DNA from 2 places in the Geobacillus sp. JS12 genome. Region 1 is predicted to be linked to the other one. Evidence: riboswitches for the same ligand, from Rfam matches in the RefSeq annotation. Region 1 holds a riboswitch; the other holds the start of a gene.
What was found. Region 1 has a riboswitch for S-adenosylmethionine ahead of A0V43_RS01735 (methionine biosynthesis PLP-dependent protein). Riboswitches for the same ligand answer to the same signal wherever they lie in the genome.
Positions count from the first base shown of each region.

Region 2: another riboswitch for S-adenosylmethionine. It lies ahead of A0V43_RS03950 (hypothetical protein); the one in region 1 lies ahead of A0V43_RS01735 (methionine biosynthesis PLP-dependent protein).

Region 1 covers NZ_CP014749.1:320,223-327,899, forward strand. The annotation lists gene A0V43_RS01715 (sporulation-specific transcription regulator SpoVIF) at 34-291, shown strand; gene A0V43_RS01720 (GNAT family N-acetyltransferase) at 409-843, opposite strand; gene A0V43_RS01725 (YjcG family protein) at 845-1,366, opposite strand; partial or broken gene A0V43_RS01730 (alpha/beta hydrolase) at 1,465-2,192, opposite strand; SAM riboswitch class I at 2,380-2,490, shown strand; gene A0V43_RS01735 (methionine biosynthesis PLP-dependent protein) at 2,692-3,795, shown strand; gene metC (cystathionine beta-lyase) at 3,799-4,977, shown strand; gene A0V43_RS01745 (HD-GYP domain-containing protein) at 5,016-6,515, opposite strand; tRNA gene A0V43_RS01750 (tRNA-Val) at 6,892-6,963, shown strand; gene A0V43_RS01755 (P-loop nucleotide/nucleoside kinase family protein) at 7,490-7,677, shown strand, end outside.
Region 2 covers NZ_CP014749.1:776,510-784,186, forward strand. The annotation lists partial or broken gene A0V43_RS03935 (ABC transporter permease) at 166-585, shown strand; gene A0V43_RS03940 (ABC transporter permease) at 602-1,510, shown strand; gene opp4A (oligopeptide ABC transporter substrate-binding protein) at 1,526-3,307, shown strand; SAM riboswitch class I at 3,367-3,471, shown strand; partial or broken gene A0V43_RS03950 (hypothetical protein) at 3,551-3,873, shown strand; gene A0V43_RS03955 (VOC family protein) at 3,889-4,272, shown strand; gene A0V43_RS03960 (PaaI family thioesterase) at 4,373-4,855, shown strand; gene A0V43_RS03965 (hypothetical protein) at 4,890-5,132, shown strand; gene A0V43_RS03970 (PaaI family thioesterase) at 5,116-5,532, opposite strand; gene hutG (formimidoylglutamase) at 5,803-6,771, shown strand; gene A0V43_RS03980 (helix-turn-helix domain-containing protein) at 6,776-7,677, shown strand, end outside.

The DNA of each region.
Region 1 (7,677 bases):
CATACGATATAGCAGGGAGAAGGAGGCGGAACGATGGATCAGCAATTTTTTAAAAACATCGAAAAGAAAACAGGTGTCAATATGAAAGACGTTTTTGAGCTCGCCAACTCGCTGCAAAACGCCAATTTCAGCGACGAAAAAACGGTGCGCCAAGTCGTGAAACGGGTGGCGCAAATCGCTAATCGAAAAGTGCCAAAGGAGCTCGAAGACCAAATCGTCAAGGCGATCGTCCATAACGGCAAGCAAATTGATTTCAATACGATTGCCAATATGCTGAACAACAAAAAATAAGCGAAAGGGAGCTTGCGTGCGCACAGCTCCCTTTTGCTCTGCTTGGCTTAGGGGAGCGAAACGGTGTTCAATGCCTCCAAGCCTTGGATCAGTGTAGACGGGGCTGTTCTATGGCCATCATTCGAGCGATTTCACCATCGTGACATGTGGGATGCCGGCGTCCATAAAGACACCGGAGACGGTCGTGTAGCCGAGCTTTTTGTAAAACGGTTCCGCGTGCGTCTGGGCGTTCAGTTTCGCCGTTTTCGCCCCTTTTGTTTTCGCCAGCTGTTCGATCGCTTCCATCACCATCCGTCCGGCGCCGCGGCCGCGGTAGGACGGCAGGACGCAAATGCGCTCGATTTTGCCGACGCCTTCGTCAATGAAACGGAGTCGCCCAGCACCGACCGGTGTTTGGCCATCATACAGGACGAGGTGGAACGAGTCGTCCTCGAATGCGTCGATTTCCTCGTCTTCCGGCACGTTTTGCTCCTCAATGAATACGAGCCGGCGGACGCGCAAGGCGTCTTCGTACAAAGCGCGATCTTGCGTTGTGCCAATCGCAATGTTCATCTCAGACCGTTTCCTTTCCTCCGACGATAAACGTTTCATAGACGGTCCACGAGCCGTTTTCCAGCTGATAGAGAAGATGGAAGCGGTCGACGGTCTCCTCGAAGTGCACATCTTGCAGCTTCAGCTGGCTGTAGACGTCCGCATATTCTGCGCCCGGCAAATCGCGGCCGATCGTAATGTGAGGTACGAACACAAACTCCGGCTTTCCGGCGAACAAGCCGCTGTGCAGTTGTTCATGAAGGCGCTCGAGCACGTCGTTTGGCTCCACCTTCAAATAAATGATGTTGCTTGTCGGATAAAACGAGCTGAATTTCGTCACTTTGATCGGAATGGGAGGTGTTTCCGCCGCAATGCGGCGCAACTCTTTCGCCATTTTTTTTATTTGCTCCTCATCCGCTTCAAATGGGTATTTCAGCGTAATATGCGGAGGGATGAGGGCGTAATGGCTGTCGTACCGTTTCCGGTACGAGTTGGCGAAGTCTTGAATCCGTTTTGGCGGAAAGATCACAATGCCGTACTTCATTTTGTTTTCCCTCCTTGAACCAGTTCTTTTTCCACGCGCAGGAAACGCACGGAATGGATGCGGCGGCTTCGACATCTTTGAAGTTGCTCCGTTTTGTCCTATAACGATAAAATAGCGGCTACGGCTCGGGGGACATCCGGCTGCCAATACGTCCACGCATGACCGCCTTCGAACTCATGGTACGTATAAGCAAACCGTTTTTCCATAAACAAGTCCGCGCCATTCGATTCGGGGTGATAAAATCGCGCACATGGCCATCCGTCGTTTTCACCGCTGTCTCCTCTGTGCCAACAGAATGGTAAAGCGAAAGGAGCGATGGATCGCGGAATGAGCGGATGCGCGCCAATACCGAGTCATCGATATAGGGGGACTGCATGGCGATTTTCCCAAATGTATGCGGATACAACAACCCGGCTAGAAGCGACACCGTTCCGCCGAGCGAATCGCCGATCAGCGCCCGGCCTTTGCCCATTTGGTATGTCGGCAGTTCGCGGTCCAAAAACGGGACGAGTTCATGGGCTAAAAAACGAAGGTATGCTTCGTGCTTTCGGCCTTCCGGGTGGTATTTCTCGTAGCGGTCGTTGACGTTCCGATACGGGATGCCGACGACGATCGTCCGGTCGATTGTTCCTTCTGCCATCAGCGTTTCGATGACGGTTTTCATTTTTCCATACATAAAATAATCTTTGCCATCTTGCGCGATTAATAAAGAATATTTGTAAAGCGGCGAAAAATTGCTTGGCAAGTAGACGAGCAGTTCGATTTCTTCTTGCAGCTCTCCGCTGTACAACTTGCAGTCGCGCATCGTTCCTGTTGCTGTCGCCATGACCATCCTCCATGAAAGCGTAAGTTCATCTGTTATTGTAACATATTTGCGCCAAAAGATGTTAACGAAGGGCTCGAATTTTTTGCGAATTTGCCGAATCGTGCCATTCACAAAAAAATGGCTTGCAAAAACGGGGGGAATGCGCTACATTTTTTATTAAAATTAGAAAAATTGAATACGCGTCTCATTCTTATCAAGAGAAGCGGAGGGAACTGGCCCAATGAAGCTTCAGCAACCAGCCGCCCGGCGGCCAGGTGCTAAATCCAGCGAATTGAGCATTCAATTCGGCAGATAAGAAGAAGCATGACCATGTGCGTATGGAAAAGTCTTCTTCTTAGAAGACTTTTTTTATTTACTCAAGCGGCCGCTCCCATCAACCGCGAGGCGGTCTAGGACCAAGGCCCTCGGCCGCTGCCCGACAGACAGCGGCGCTTCGTTGGGCGTCAAATGGTCGGCCGTTGATCCATGATGGAATTTTCAGCAGAAGGAGAGAGATGAGATGGAGAAACTGGAGACGTTGTTAGCGCAAATTGGCAATCGGAGCGAAACGGTGACGGGGACGGTCAACCCGCCCGTCTATTTCTCGACCGCCTACCGCCATGCTGGCATCGGAGAGTCGACCGGGTTTGACTATATCCGCACCGGCAACCCAACGCGCAAAATCGTCGAAGAAGCGATCGCGAGACTGGAAGGCGGCGACCAAGGCTATGCGTTCAGCTCCGGCATGGCCGCCATTCAGACGGTGCTCGCCTTGTTTGAGAGCGGAGACGAGTTTCTCGTATCGGCCGACCTTTACGGCGGCACGTACCGCCTGTTTGAGCGCGGCTGGCGCAAGTACGGTCTCGGCTTTCATTACGTCGATTTTGCTGATCTTGCCGCGGTGGAAGCGTGTATCACCGAAAAAACGAAAGCCATCTTTTTGGAAACGCCGACGAACCCATTGATGCAGGAGGCGGATATTTCGGCGGTCGCCAAGCTCGCCAAACGGCATGGGCTGCTGCTGATCGTCGATAACACGTTTTACACGCCGGTGCTCCAACGCCCAATCGAACAAGGAGCGGATATTGTCATCCACAGCGCCACGAAATATTTAGGCGGCCATAACGATGTGCTGGCCGGCCTTGTCGTCGCCAAGGGCGAAGATCTCTGTCAACGCTTGGCCGAGTACCAGAACGCCATCGGCGCGGTGTTGTCGCCGTTTGATTCATGGCTGCTCATTCGCGGGATGAAAACGTTGGCTCTCCGGATGCGTCAACATGAAGAAAACGCCAAGCGCATCAGCGCGTTTTTGCGCGAACATGAAGATGTCACGGATGTGTTGTATCCAGGGAGAGGCGGGATGCTGTCGTTCCGGATTGCCGATGAAAAGTGGGTGAACGGGTTTTTAAAAAGCTTGCGCCTCATTACGTTCGCGGAAAGCCTGGGCGGAGTCGAAAGCTTCATCACGTACCCAGCGACGCAGACGCATGCGGACATTCCTGAGGAAATCCGCATCCAAAACGGTATTTGCAACCGGCTGCTCCGTTTCTCGGTCGGCATTGAGCATGCGGATGATTTAATCGCCGATTTGGCGCAGGCATTGAAAAACATGAAAGAGGTGTAAGCGATGGAACAGGAATGGGCGTTTTCGACGAAACTACTCCATAACGAATGGAAAGTCGACCGCGAGACGGGGGCGGTGAGCGTGCCGATCCAGCACGCCTCCACGTTCCATCAGTTCGATTTCGACACGTTCGGCAAATACGACTACAGCCGCTCCGGCAACCCGACGCGCGAGGCGCTCGAGGAAACGATCGCGGCGTTAGAAGGCGGAACGCGCGGGTTTGCGTTCGCTTCTGGCATGGCGGCTATTTCAACGGCGTTTTTGCTCTTGTCCCGAGGCGACCACGTCCTCGTGACTGAAGACGTCTACGGCGGCACGTACCGGATGATCACGGAAGTGTTGACCCGCTTTGGCATCGAGCATACGTTCGTTGATATGACCGATTTGCGCGCCGTGGCCGAAAACATCCGGCCGAACACGAAAGTCATTTATATGGAAACGCCGTCCAATCCGCTGTTAAAAGTGACCGATATTCAAGGCGTCGTCAAGTTGGCGAAGGCGCATGGCTGTTTGACATTCTTGGATAATACGTTCATGACGCCGGCGCTGCAGCGGCCGCTTGACCTTGGCGTCGATATTGTCCTTCACAGCGCCACGAAATTTTTAGCCGGCCATAGCGACGTCGTCGCCGGGCTGGCGGTCGTGAAAGATGAAGAGTTGGGAAAAGAGCTGTACAAACTGCAAAACGCATTTGGCGCTGTCCTTGGCGTCCAAGATGCGTGGCTTGTGCTGCGCGGATTAAAAACGCTCCACGTCCGGCTGAAGCAGTCATCCGAATCCGCCCTAGCCATCGCTGAGTATTTGGCGCGCCATCCGAAAGTGGAAGACGTGTATTACCCGGGGCTTTCGCACCACCCAGGCCATGACATCCAGCGCCATCAGGCGGCCGGGTTTGGCGCTGTGCTGTCGTTCCGCTTAGCCGATGAAGACGCGGCTCGGACGTTCGTCCGCAACGTCCGTCTGCCCGTGTTCGCCGTCAGCCTTGGCGCCGTCGAATCAATTTTGTCGTACCCGGCGAAAATGTCGCACGCCGCCATGCCGAAAGACGAGCGGCTCCGCCGCGGCATTACCGACGGCTTGCTGCGGCTGAGCGTCGGGCTGGAGGATGTGAACGATTTGATCGCCGATTTCGAGCAGGCGCTGTCGTTCGTGAAAGAGCGGCCGTCGGTTTCAACGCCATAGCAATCAGCCCGCCAAGCCTTCAAAGCTTGGCGGGCGGGTCAAGATGCCGCTGAGGTTGACAACAGCTTCTCCTCTTGTAAGTGTTTCAAAAAGAGGTCGACGAGTTCGCTGTCCCACTGCGTTCCCTTTCCTTTTCTCAAGATGTCCGCCGCTTGACGAATATCCATACCTTTTCGGTACGGGCGATCGGAAGTCATGGCGTCAAACGCATCGGCCACGGCGATGATTTTGCCAAACAACGGAATGTCGTCGCCTGCTAAGCCATCCGGATATCCCTTGCCATCGATGCGTTCGTGATGGGAGCGTATGCCGGCTAGAAGCGGTTCGATCGGTTCGATCGGCCTGACTTCCCGCAAAATGGCCTCCCCAAGGGCGGGGTGTTTTTTGATCCAGGCAAATTCGTCATCGCTTAATTTTCCGTCTTTCAGCAAAATGGCGTCCGGAACGCCGATCTTTCCGATATCATGCAGCAGAGCGGAGCGATACAAGGCATCCAGCTGTTCATCCGGAAGGGAAAGCTTTTCCCCAATCGCGAGCGCGTAACAGGCCACGCGCAGCGAGTGCCCAGCTGTATAAGGATCGCGGGCGTCAAGCGCCGCTGTCAAGACAGTGATGAAACTGTTGAGCAGTTCTTTGTTCGTTCGGTCGCGGCGATGCACAGCATCGATCATATGGTTGAATCCGCGAAGCAAATCGGCAAATTCATCAGTATACATATTGTGGGCGACGGGTTTATACGTTTCGTTTTCCGCCCATTTCATATGAGTTAACAGCACGTTGACTGGCTCGTTGATTTCGTCAACCAACAGGCGGGTCAAGAAAACGGAAAACGCGATCGAAAACAGCAAAATCACGGTTGCCCAGGGCCAATACGACCAAGGGGATGCGCTCGGTCCGGCGAGCGACCATTTGATTTCCGTCGCTAAGCTGAACAATAAAACAGGAAATGTACTGCTGAACAAGACCGTCAGCTGCAATTTCGTTTTGAGCGGCACCGGAAGCGGCGGATGCCTTTCATCGATCCTGCCAGCCTTCGTAAGCAAATGCGCCATCAGTGGTCGGCACGCCTTCGTTGTCAAGAAAAATTCAATCAACGCATGGAGCGACGCGATCAAAATAGCGCCGATAAAGGCGTACAAAATGTATCGATAGGGAAGAGATAGGACACGGTAGTGGATGCATAAAGCCGTCAGCCCCATGCCGGGAATTGACAATCCAAACAGATGCGGGCCGAAAATGCGGCGCACCGCCAATAACGGCAAGCGGCGCGCTTGTTCTAGCGCCTTTGCTGCCAATTCCTCGTCCGGCTCTTTGGCGGCAAAAAAACGGCGAATCGGCGCCAAATCGCGCGGAAACACAATCGACTCGGCCGTTCCCATGACCATGGCTGAGAACAACAAAATGCCAATCAGCCATTTCGCTTCTTCCCATGAGATGCCAAGCGTCGTCAACATTAACGTCGAGCCGACGCCCATCACCGCAATCGCTGAGCCGATGATATAATGACGCAACAACTGGTGCACGAATGAACGATACATGGTTTTCCGCCTTTCTTCTAAGACTATGGGCTTATTTCTAATATACTAATTCTTTCTTGATAGAACAATCAGAATGTAGAAAAAATACGATGACTAAGTTGTTAGGTGTTTTCTTCCGTATTGGCTACTCGTCTGCCTAGGCGTCAATTGCTATATTCGACTTCGTTGCCAGACAGCCGTTTGAAACGAGCTTGCACGAAACAGCAGCTCAAGGCGAAGATTCCCCGTCCCCGTGTTCCACTCTTGCTTCAATCGTTCGAATGCATGATATTTGAAGAAGGATTCTCTTTTTTCATCATGAACAACGATTTTTAAAAAAGTTGTTGACAACCTGTATGCTCGTCTATATAATGAAAGATGTGTTCGATAGCGATACGACCTGTTAGCTCAGTGGGAGAGCACTTCCTTGACAGGGAAGGGGTCGGGGGTTCAAATCCCTCACAGGTCATTATCAAGAACCTCGAACTCATTTGAGTTCGAGGTTCTATGGAATGTAAAGGATTGAATAAGTGAATTAGTATAGAAACTATATGGGATAGGAAAGGCGCGCGATGAAGTGCGTCTTTTTATTTTTTTTCTGAATTTTTTTACTTATTAATAATGTGGTTGTATAATTAAACCAGATTGTATAAGTAATAAGGAGGAAAATCATTGATTTTGAAAAAAGTTCCAATAAGAAATCAGAATGATCAATGAGGGCCTTCCGGGGAATTTTAAACTGGCGATTTTGGGGAAAAGTAATCGGCCTTGACACAAGACGCATTTTAATGTGATTTAACTCATTTTATGCATTTAACTCACTTGTTTCCCCTTTCTATTTTGACAGAGTGGAGGTCGCTGGTTCGAGCCCAGTCGGAATCATCGAGCGAAATCCCTTGAGCTGGAAGGCTCCAAGGGATTTTTTGTTTATGTTGTTTATGTTGTCGTTTTTTATCGCCACGGGTAATAAAACTATATTGAGCACGTAAAAAGGGATGCATATGAAAAATCATCAAACAAGAACAGTCTATGTCATATCAGGCCCCGCTGGAGTTGGCAAATCAACAATCTCAACAGCATTGGCGAACAAGTTGGAGCGTAGTGCGTATATTTCCGGCGATGACATCAGCCATATGCATATCAATGGACGGAAAAAACCGTGGGAAAGCAAAGAAGAGCTTTC
Region 2 (7,677 bases), 460 kb from region 1:
AAGGAAACAGCATCGCCCTCCTCTGTTTGTCGAGTAAAGTCGATTTTTTTCGCCGCGCATTCAATAAAACAAAAAAAGCTGAGCGTTTGAAACACCAATATAGTCAAACAAATTTATGTTCTAAATAATCATATATGATAAGGATCAAATTACAAAAAATGTTGAAGCAAGTTGAATCATCTCATGCTTCCGGCTTTATCGGGCGCGCTCATCAACACGGTCGTCACCATTCAATATTTGCGAAGCGAAATCATTGATACGAAAGTGAAAGATTTCGTGAAAACAGCGCGCGCCAAGGGCGTTCCAGAACGCCAGATTTACTGGCGGCACATTTTGCGCAATTCGTTTTTGCCGATCGCAGCGTTTTTAGGCTATGAAATTACGGGTCTCATCGGCGGTTCCGTTTTTTTAGAGTCCATTTACAGTTATCCAGGGCTTGGACAACTGTTTTTGCAGTCGATTATGCAGCGCGACTACAGCGTCGTGACGGCGCTCGTGATGATTTCCGGGGTGGCGACGCTTGTGGGGACCTTGCTTTCTGACATTATTTTAAGTGCGGTCGACCCGCGCATTCGCATTGAGTAAGGGAGGGGCGTGGAGTATGAAAATCGAGGTGAACCGTCCTGTTCCAGCTGAAATAGCCGCTGAGAAAAGCCCTTCCGCTCTTTCGATTATGTGGCGGGAGCTCGTCCGCGATCGGCTTGCCCTTGTTTCGCTCATTATATTGTCCGTCATTTTGCTGATTGTTTACGGCGCTTCCATTTTTTTAGACCAAGAGGAAATTGTAAAGGTAGACTTTTTGGCCATTTATTCACCGCCATCGGCGGAACATTGGCTTGGCACCGATTATGGCGGCCGCGATGTGTTCGGCCAGCTCATCATTGGAGCGCGCAACTCCTTTACGATCGGCCTGGCGATTACGCTGATCACAGGCGCAATCGGTCTTGCGGTGGGGCTTGTGGCCGGCTATTTCGGCGGCTGGATCGACAACGTCATCATGCGCATCATCGATTTTATTCTCGTCTTGCCGTTTTTAATGCTGGTGATCGTCTTTGTAGCCATCGTCCCGAAATACAATGTGGCGACGTTCATTTTGATTATGAGCGCGTTTTTATGGACGGGCAAAGCCCGGCTCATTCGCGCCAAGACGCTTGCCGAGCGGGAATTGGACTATGTCAGCGCATCCAAGACGCTCGGGACGCCGGACTGGAAAATCATCTTGTTTCAAATTTTGCCGAACTTAAGCTCCATTATTATCGTCAATTTGACGTTGAACTTAGCCGGCAACATCGGCATTGAGTCAGGTCTTACATACTTGGGGTTCGGGCTGCCGGAAAGCACGCCAAGCCTTGGGACGCTGGTCAGTTATGCGACCAATCCCGATGTGCTGCAAAACAAATGGTGGGTATGGCTGCCTGCATCATTGCTCATTTTGGTGATGATGCTGTGCATAAATTTCATCGGCCAAGCGTTGAAACGCGCGGCTGATGCAAGACAACGATTAGGATAAAGGGGGAGAAAAACAGTGAAGCGAAAGTGGATGGCGGCGCTCGCCGCGCTCCTGCTCGTGCTGGCTGGGTGCACGGGCAAGTCGGAAACGACCGGCGGAAACAGCAATAAGGAAAAACCAGCGGCGCAAAAAGAAGACATCAGCAAATTCCCGATGACGGTGAAAAACGACGGGAAAATCATCGACGGCGGTGTGTTAAAATACGGCCTTGTGTCCGACACGCCGTTTGAAGGGACGCTCAGCTACGCATTCTACACAGGAGCGCCAGACGCCGAAATTTTGCAGTTTTTTGATGAGTCACTGTTCCGTACGAACGGCGACTACGAAATTACAAACGATGGCGCCGCAACGTATGAACTGTCCGACGACAAAAAGACGATGACGATTCGCATCAAGGACAACGTCAACTGGCATGACGGCCAGCCAGTGACGGCCGAAGACTTGGAGTACGCATACTTGGTTATCGGGAATAAGGATTACACAGGCGTCCGCTACGGTGATGCGCTCATCCAAGACATCGTAGGGATGGATGAGTACCATAGCGGCAAAGCCGATAAGATTGCTGGCATTAAAGTGATCGACAAAAAGACGTTGACGATCACATGGAAGCATGCAAATCCGTCTGTGTTAACCGGCATTTGGGCGTACCCGCTGCCGAAGCATTATTTGAAAGACGTGCCGATCAAACAGTTGGCGCAGTCGGATAAAATTCGGAAAAATCCAATCGGGTTCGGGCCGTTTAAAGTGAAGAAAATCGTTCCGGGCGAATCGGTCGAATTCGTCCGCAACGACGATTATTGGGCGGGCAAACCGAACTTGGACGGCGTCATTTTGAAAGTCGTCAGCCCGCAAGTGGTGTTGCAAGCGTTGAAAAAAGGGGACATCGATGTCGCCGAATTTCCAACCGACCAATACGTGAATGCAAAAGGAACGAAAAACCTGCAATTCATCGGCAGGATCGACTTGGCCTACAACTATATCGGCTTTAAACTCGGCCATTGGGATGCGAAAAAGCAAGAAAATGTGATGGACAATCCGAAATTCCAGAACAAAAAGCTGCGCCAAGCCATGGCGTACGCCATCAACAACCAAGAAGTGGCCGATCGCTTGTACCACGGCTTGCGCTTCCCGGCGACCACGCTGATCCCGCCGTCGTTCCCGGGATACCATGACAGCTCGATCAAAGGGTACACGTATAATCCGGAAAAAGCAAAACAGCTGCTTGATGAGGCCGGCTATAAAGATGTGGACGGCGACGGCTTGCGCGAAGATCCGAACGGCAAAAAGTTTACGATCAACTTTTTGGCGATGAGCGGCGGCGATATTGCCGAGCCGTTGGCGAAGTTTTACATGCAATGCTGGAAAGACGTTGGCTTGGATGTCCAATTGGTGGACGGCCGTCTGGCGGAGTTCAACTCGTTCTATGACATGGTTGAAAAAGATGACCCGAAAGTGGACGTTTACGCTGCCGCTTGGGCAACGGGAACGGACGTCGACCCGTATGGTCTGTACGGCCGCAACGTCATGTTCAACTACTCGCGTTGGGTGAACGAGAAAAATGATGAGCTGCTGGAAAAAGGCCATTCCGAGCAGGCGTTTGACAAGGAGTATCGCCGGAAAATTTACAGTGAGTGGCAAAAGCTGATGAACGAAGAAGTGCCGGTCATCCCGACATTGTATCGTTCGGCCATCTACGCAGTCAACAACCGCGTCGCCAACTTTACGGTTGACCCGAGCTCGAAGCTGACGTGGAAAGATGTCGGCGTCACGGCCGAGCAGCCGGAAGTGGCGGAATAAACAAAAAGCGATTGCCGCTATGGATTTGATATGGTAACATAAAAGACAAATGATCATACGTCTTATCAAGAGTGGGCGAGAGAACGGGCTTGATGACCCCACAGCAACCTGCCGCCGGCAAGGTGCTAACACCCGCAAAGCGGTCTCGCTTTGGATGATAAGAACGGCTGCCCCCTTTCGCATCATTCCGAGGCGAAAGGGGTTTTTGTCGATAGGGGTGAAGGGGAAATAGTGAAGAGGGACATGTCGATCCGAGCTTGCATGGCCGCTCATCTTCCTGTTGCAGCGTTCGCCGTTCATGTCATGCGCTGCGTGCAGGCGGAGCTGATTCGGTTTGACCCTGAAGCGGCGGTTTATGTCGACCGCGGGGGCGGATATACCCACTTGTATGGGAAAGCGCAAGGGACAACCTTTTCAGTGTTGTTGACCGACAGCGAGGCGGACGAATGGAAGGCGGACGGACCGTACGCCCTTGATCGCTACATATGGACAGAGCTTGGAAAAAAAGGGTTTTTCCAATGCGGATGACGCCGTATTTACAAGCTGTATGGTTAATGGAGTCATAGAAAGGAAGAGGACGAATGGCAGTCAAAAAATTTGAGCATGTCGGCATTCAAGTGAAAGACATCGAGACATCGAAAGCGTTTTATCAAAACGTCGTCGGCCTGGAGCTGCTCGACGAAATGATTCATACGAACGGAACGATGAAATTGGCGTTTTTAGGGATTGACGGCTCGATCGTCGTCGAGCTGATCGAAGGATACAACCCGGATTTGCCGACGGAAGGAAAAGTGCACCACGTGGCGTTTACGATCGAAGGCATCGAGCAGGAAAAAGAACGGCTTCAGTCGCTCGGCGTCCCGCTAGTGTGGGATGAAATTACAACGCTCCCAAACGGGGCGAAATACTTATTTTTCCTTGGTCCGGACGGCGAATGGATCGAGTTTTACGAGCCGGCGCAATGAACGAAGGGGAAGGTGGCCATACCGATGGCCGCCTTTTGCCGTGCAAGAAGGAAAATAGGGAGTGCACCGCGTATAGGTAAAGGGGAGAGGAGGAGAACAGATGGAGCCGCAAGTCATTCGCGCCATTCAAGACGACTACCCGGATGAATTCGCCTGGTGCTACGGCTGCGGACGGTTGAATGAGCAAGGCCATCATTTCCGCACCGGCTGGGACGGAGACAAAACGGTGACCGTCTATACGCCGCGCCCGGAACATACGGCGATCCCCGGGTTTGTGTACGGCGGGCTGATCGCCTCGCTCATCGACTGCCATGGCACCGGGTCGGCGGCGCTCGCCTTGCATCGGAAAAACGGCCATGAGCCGGGAAGCGGGGAAACGCCGCCGCGCTTTGTCACCGCGTCGCTTCATGTCGACTTTGTCAAGCCGACGCCGCATGGCGTGCCGCTTGTCGCCGTCGGAACGGTGACGGAGATTCACCCGAAAAAATGGCAAGTGGACACCGAGGTGTTCGCCAACGGCGAACTGTGCGCCCGCGGTCAAGTCGTCGCGGTCGTCATGCCGAAAACGTTTGTCCAGGGATGACAAGCAAACGAAAAGCGCCGGAGGGCGGCTGTTTTTGACAGCGCTTTCTCCGGCGCTTCGCTCGTTGTGCTCGATCCCGCTTGGGAAAAAGCGGACATCTTCACAAGTGACATGTTCATCCTTGGATGGCGGGGCGAAACAGGTTGCCGATCGAACGCTTCTAGGCATGGCTGCTGCCAACAGCCCGATTCAGTTGGACCGGTTTGGCGTCTGCCTCGGCGCCAGCGTTGCACTTCCCTTCCATAAACGAAAGCGCTTTTTTAAGGTTTATCCATAATCAGCACCGAGGAGGTCGCGCTCGCCACTTCTTTGCCGTTTTGCCGGACGACGGCGGTTACATAGGCGACGGTTTTTCCGAACCTTTCCACCCGCGCTTCCACTTCAGCTTCCCCTGCCGCCGCGGGGCGGTGAAACGTCGTCTGCAAGTTGATGGACGCGTGCAGCTGGTCATCGCGAAGCAAGGTGGTCACCGCATACGCCATGAGAATATCCGCCGCCGCTCCGACGAACCCGCCCATGATCACCCCGTTGCCGTTGAGGAGCGATTCATGGATCGTCCATACCCCTTTCGCATAGCCGTCCCGGGCTTCCGCCAGGCGGACGCCGAGCGTCTCATCGCACGGCGGCGGCGCGCTTTTTCCGGCAATGACGTCATGCAAGTTGGTGATTGGCTTCATCTCGAACATCCTTTCTGTCATCCATTGCGTTTCCATGAAAATGGGGTCATTTTCATGCCCGGATGGAGGGCAAAACGCCGCCCGCGGATCGTTTCGGTGAACATCATGGATCCTAAAGCAGCGATTTTCATCGGGTGGTGAGCGAAATGAGCTCATGGATGTGTTATTCGCCAAACGGCGGCGATTTCCTCTTTTTCGTGCGCAAGGGAGGAGTACGGCAAAGCGGCGGCGAAAGAAACAAGCAGCGGATGATGGAAAGGAGATGGTCTCATGTATCAACCGCCAGACGCCGGCCGTTGGACGGGACGGATTGACAGCGTGAAGGACGAGCGGGCGTTTCGCCTCCATCAGCGCATTCGCTTGCTCGATTTGTCCAAGCCATTGGAGACGGCGGAACGAGCGGCGGCATTCATCGGGTTTGCGTGCGACGAAGGCGTGCGCCGCAACCAAGGCCGCCAAGGGGCGAAAGAGGCGCCGGCCGCCGTCAAAGCGGCGCTGGCCCGGCTGCCTTGGCATCTTCCGGAAGGGGTCGTTGTCTATGACGCAGGCGATGTCGTTTGCGTCGATGAACGGCTCGAACAAAGCCAGACGGAACTTGGGAAGGCGGTCGCCCGCCTGCTGCAACACAACATGGCGTCTATCGTGATCGGCGGCGGCCATGAGACGGCGTACGGCCATTACTTGGGCGTTCGCGAAGCGCTCGGGACGGATGCCCGCCTTGGCATCCTCAACATTGATGCCCATTTCGACTTGCGCCCGTACGATGACGGCTCGACGTCCGGGACGATGTTTCGGCAAATATTGGATCAAGACGAGCGGGCAAGCTACTTCTGCCTTGGCATTCAGCGGCTCGGCAACACGGCGGCGCTGTTTGCGGACGCCGAGACGTACGGCTGCCGGTACATGCTGGAAGACGAGCTGACCGCAGGGCCGATCGAGGCTGCCTATGAACAAATCGAGAAGTTTGCCGCCGATCACGATGCCGTGATGCTCACCATTTGCATGGACGCCATCAGCGCGGCTGCCGCGCCGGGGGTGAGCGCGCCGTCGCCGTTTGGGCTCGCCCCGTCTCTGGCGCGCGCTCTCATCCGCCGAATCGTTTCTCATCCGAAAACGATCAGCGTCGATCTTTGCGAAGTCAATCCACTCTGGGATGAAGGCGGAAAAACGGTGGCGTTGGCCGCCGCCTTTTGCATGGAAGCGCTCCTTCATTTTCAACGCTTGCAGCCAAGGCGGTGAGAACGTGAAATTGGTCATTGCCGAACGGGACGACAAAGAACGGGAAGCGATCCGCTGGCTCGTGTCCGCGTATTCCTTGCCGATCGAACAGGTGTATACAGCAGCAAGCGTGGAGGAGATGATGGCCGTTTTGGAGCGGGAGGCGCCGGAGCTGTTGTACGTCGAACTCGATATGATTCCGTATGAACGATGGCTGCAGGCGACCGCCCACGTCCGCTTGTTTTGCCAGCGGGTGATTGCCGCAACGGCCGAAGCGACGTTCGCGCGGGCGAAACAAGCCATCGACTGGCAATGCGTCGATTTGCTTGTGAAGCCGCTTGAGCCCGCCAAGCTGAAGCAGGCGCTGCGGACGTCGGCGTCGCGTTCCCCGGGGCGTCCAGGCTTGCCGACGGGGTTGGACGCCCATCACGACGATTACCGCTCCTTATTTTGCGATTTTCCTTCCGCGGCCTCCGCGCATGTATGGCTCGTGCAGGCGGAACAGCCCGCTTTGTCTCAAGAAGTGATCCGCTTTTTGATGAATTACCCGTTTCGCGGACGGGCGCGCGTCTTGCCGCTCACCCGTATGGCGGTTTGCCTGCTTCCCGATTTGCCGGGCGACGGGAAAGAAGAGGCGTGGAAGCTGTTGCGCGATTGGGAGGAAGATCATCATGAGCCGCTCGCGGTTGTCGTGATGCCGCCTGATGGCTGGAGGACGGTGCGCGCGCAATACCAAGCAGCGCGCCGGCTGCTCGAGACGACGTTTTTCATTGGCTATCGCCAAGTGATCGCTCCCGCTTCGGAATACGAACAGTGGCGTGAGCTCGATCCGTTTTTGACGCCCGAGGAGCAGCGGCAATGGATCGAGATGCTCGAGCAGTTCGACCACGAAGCGGTGAAACGGTGGCTGCAGCGCGAGTTTTGGCA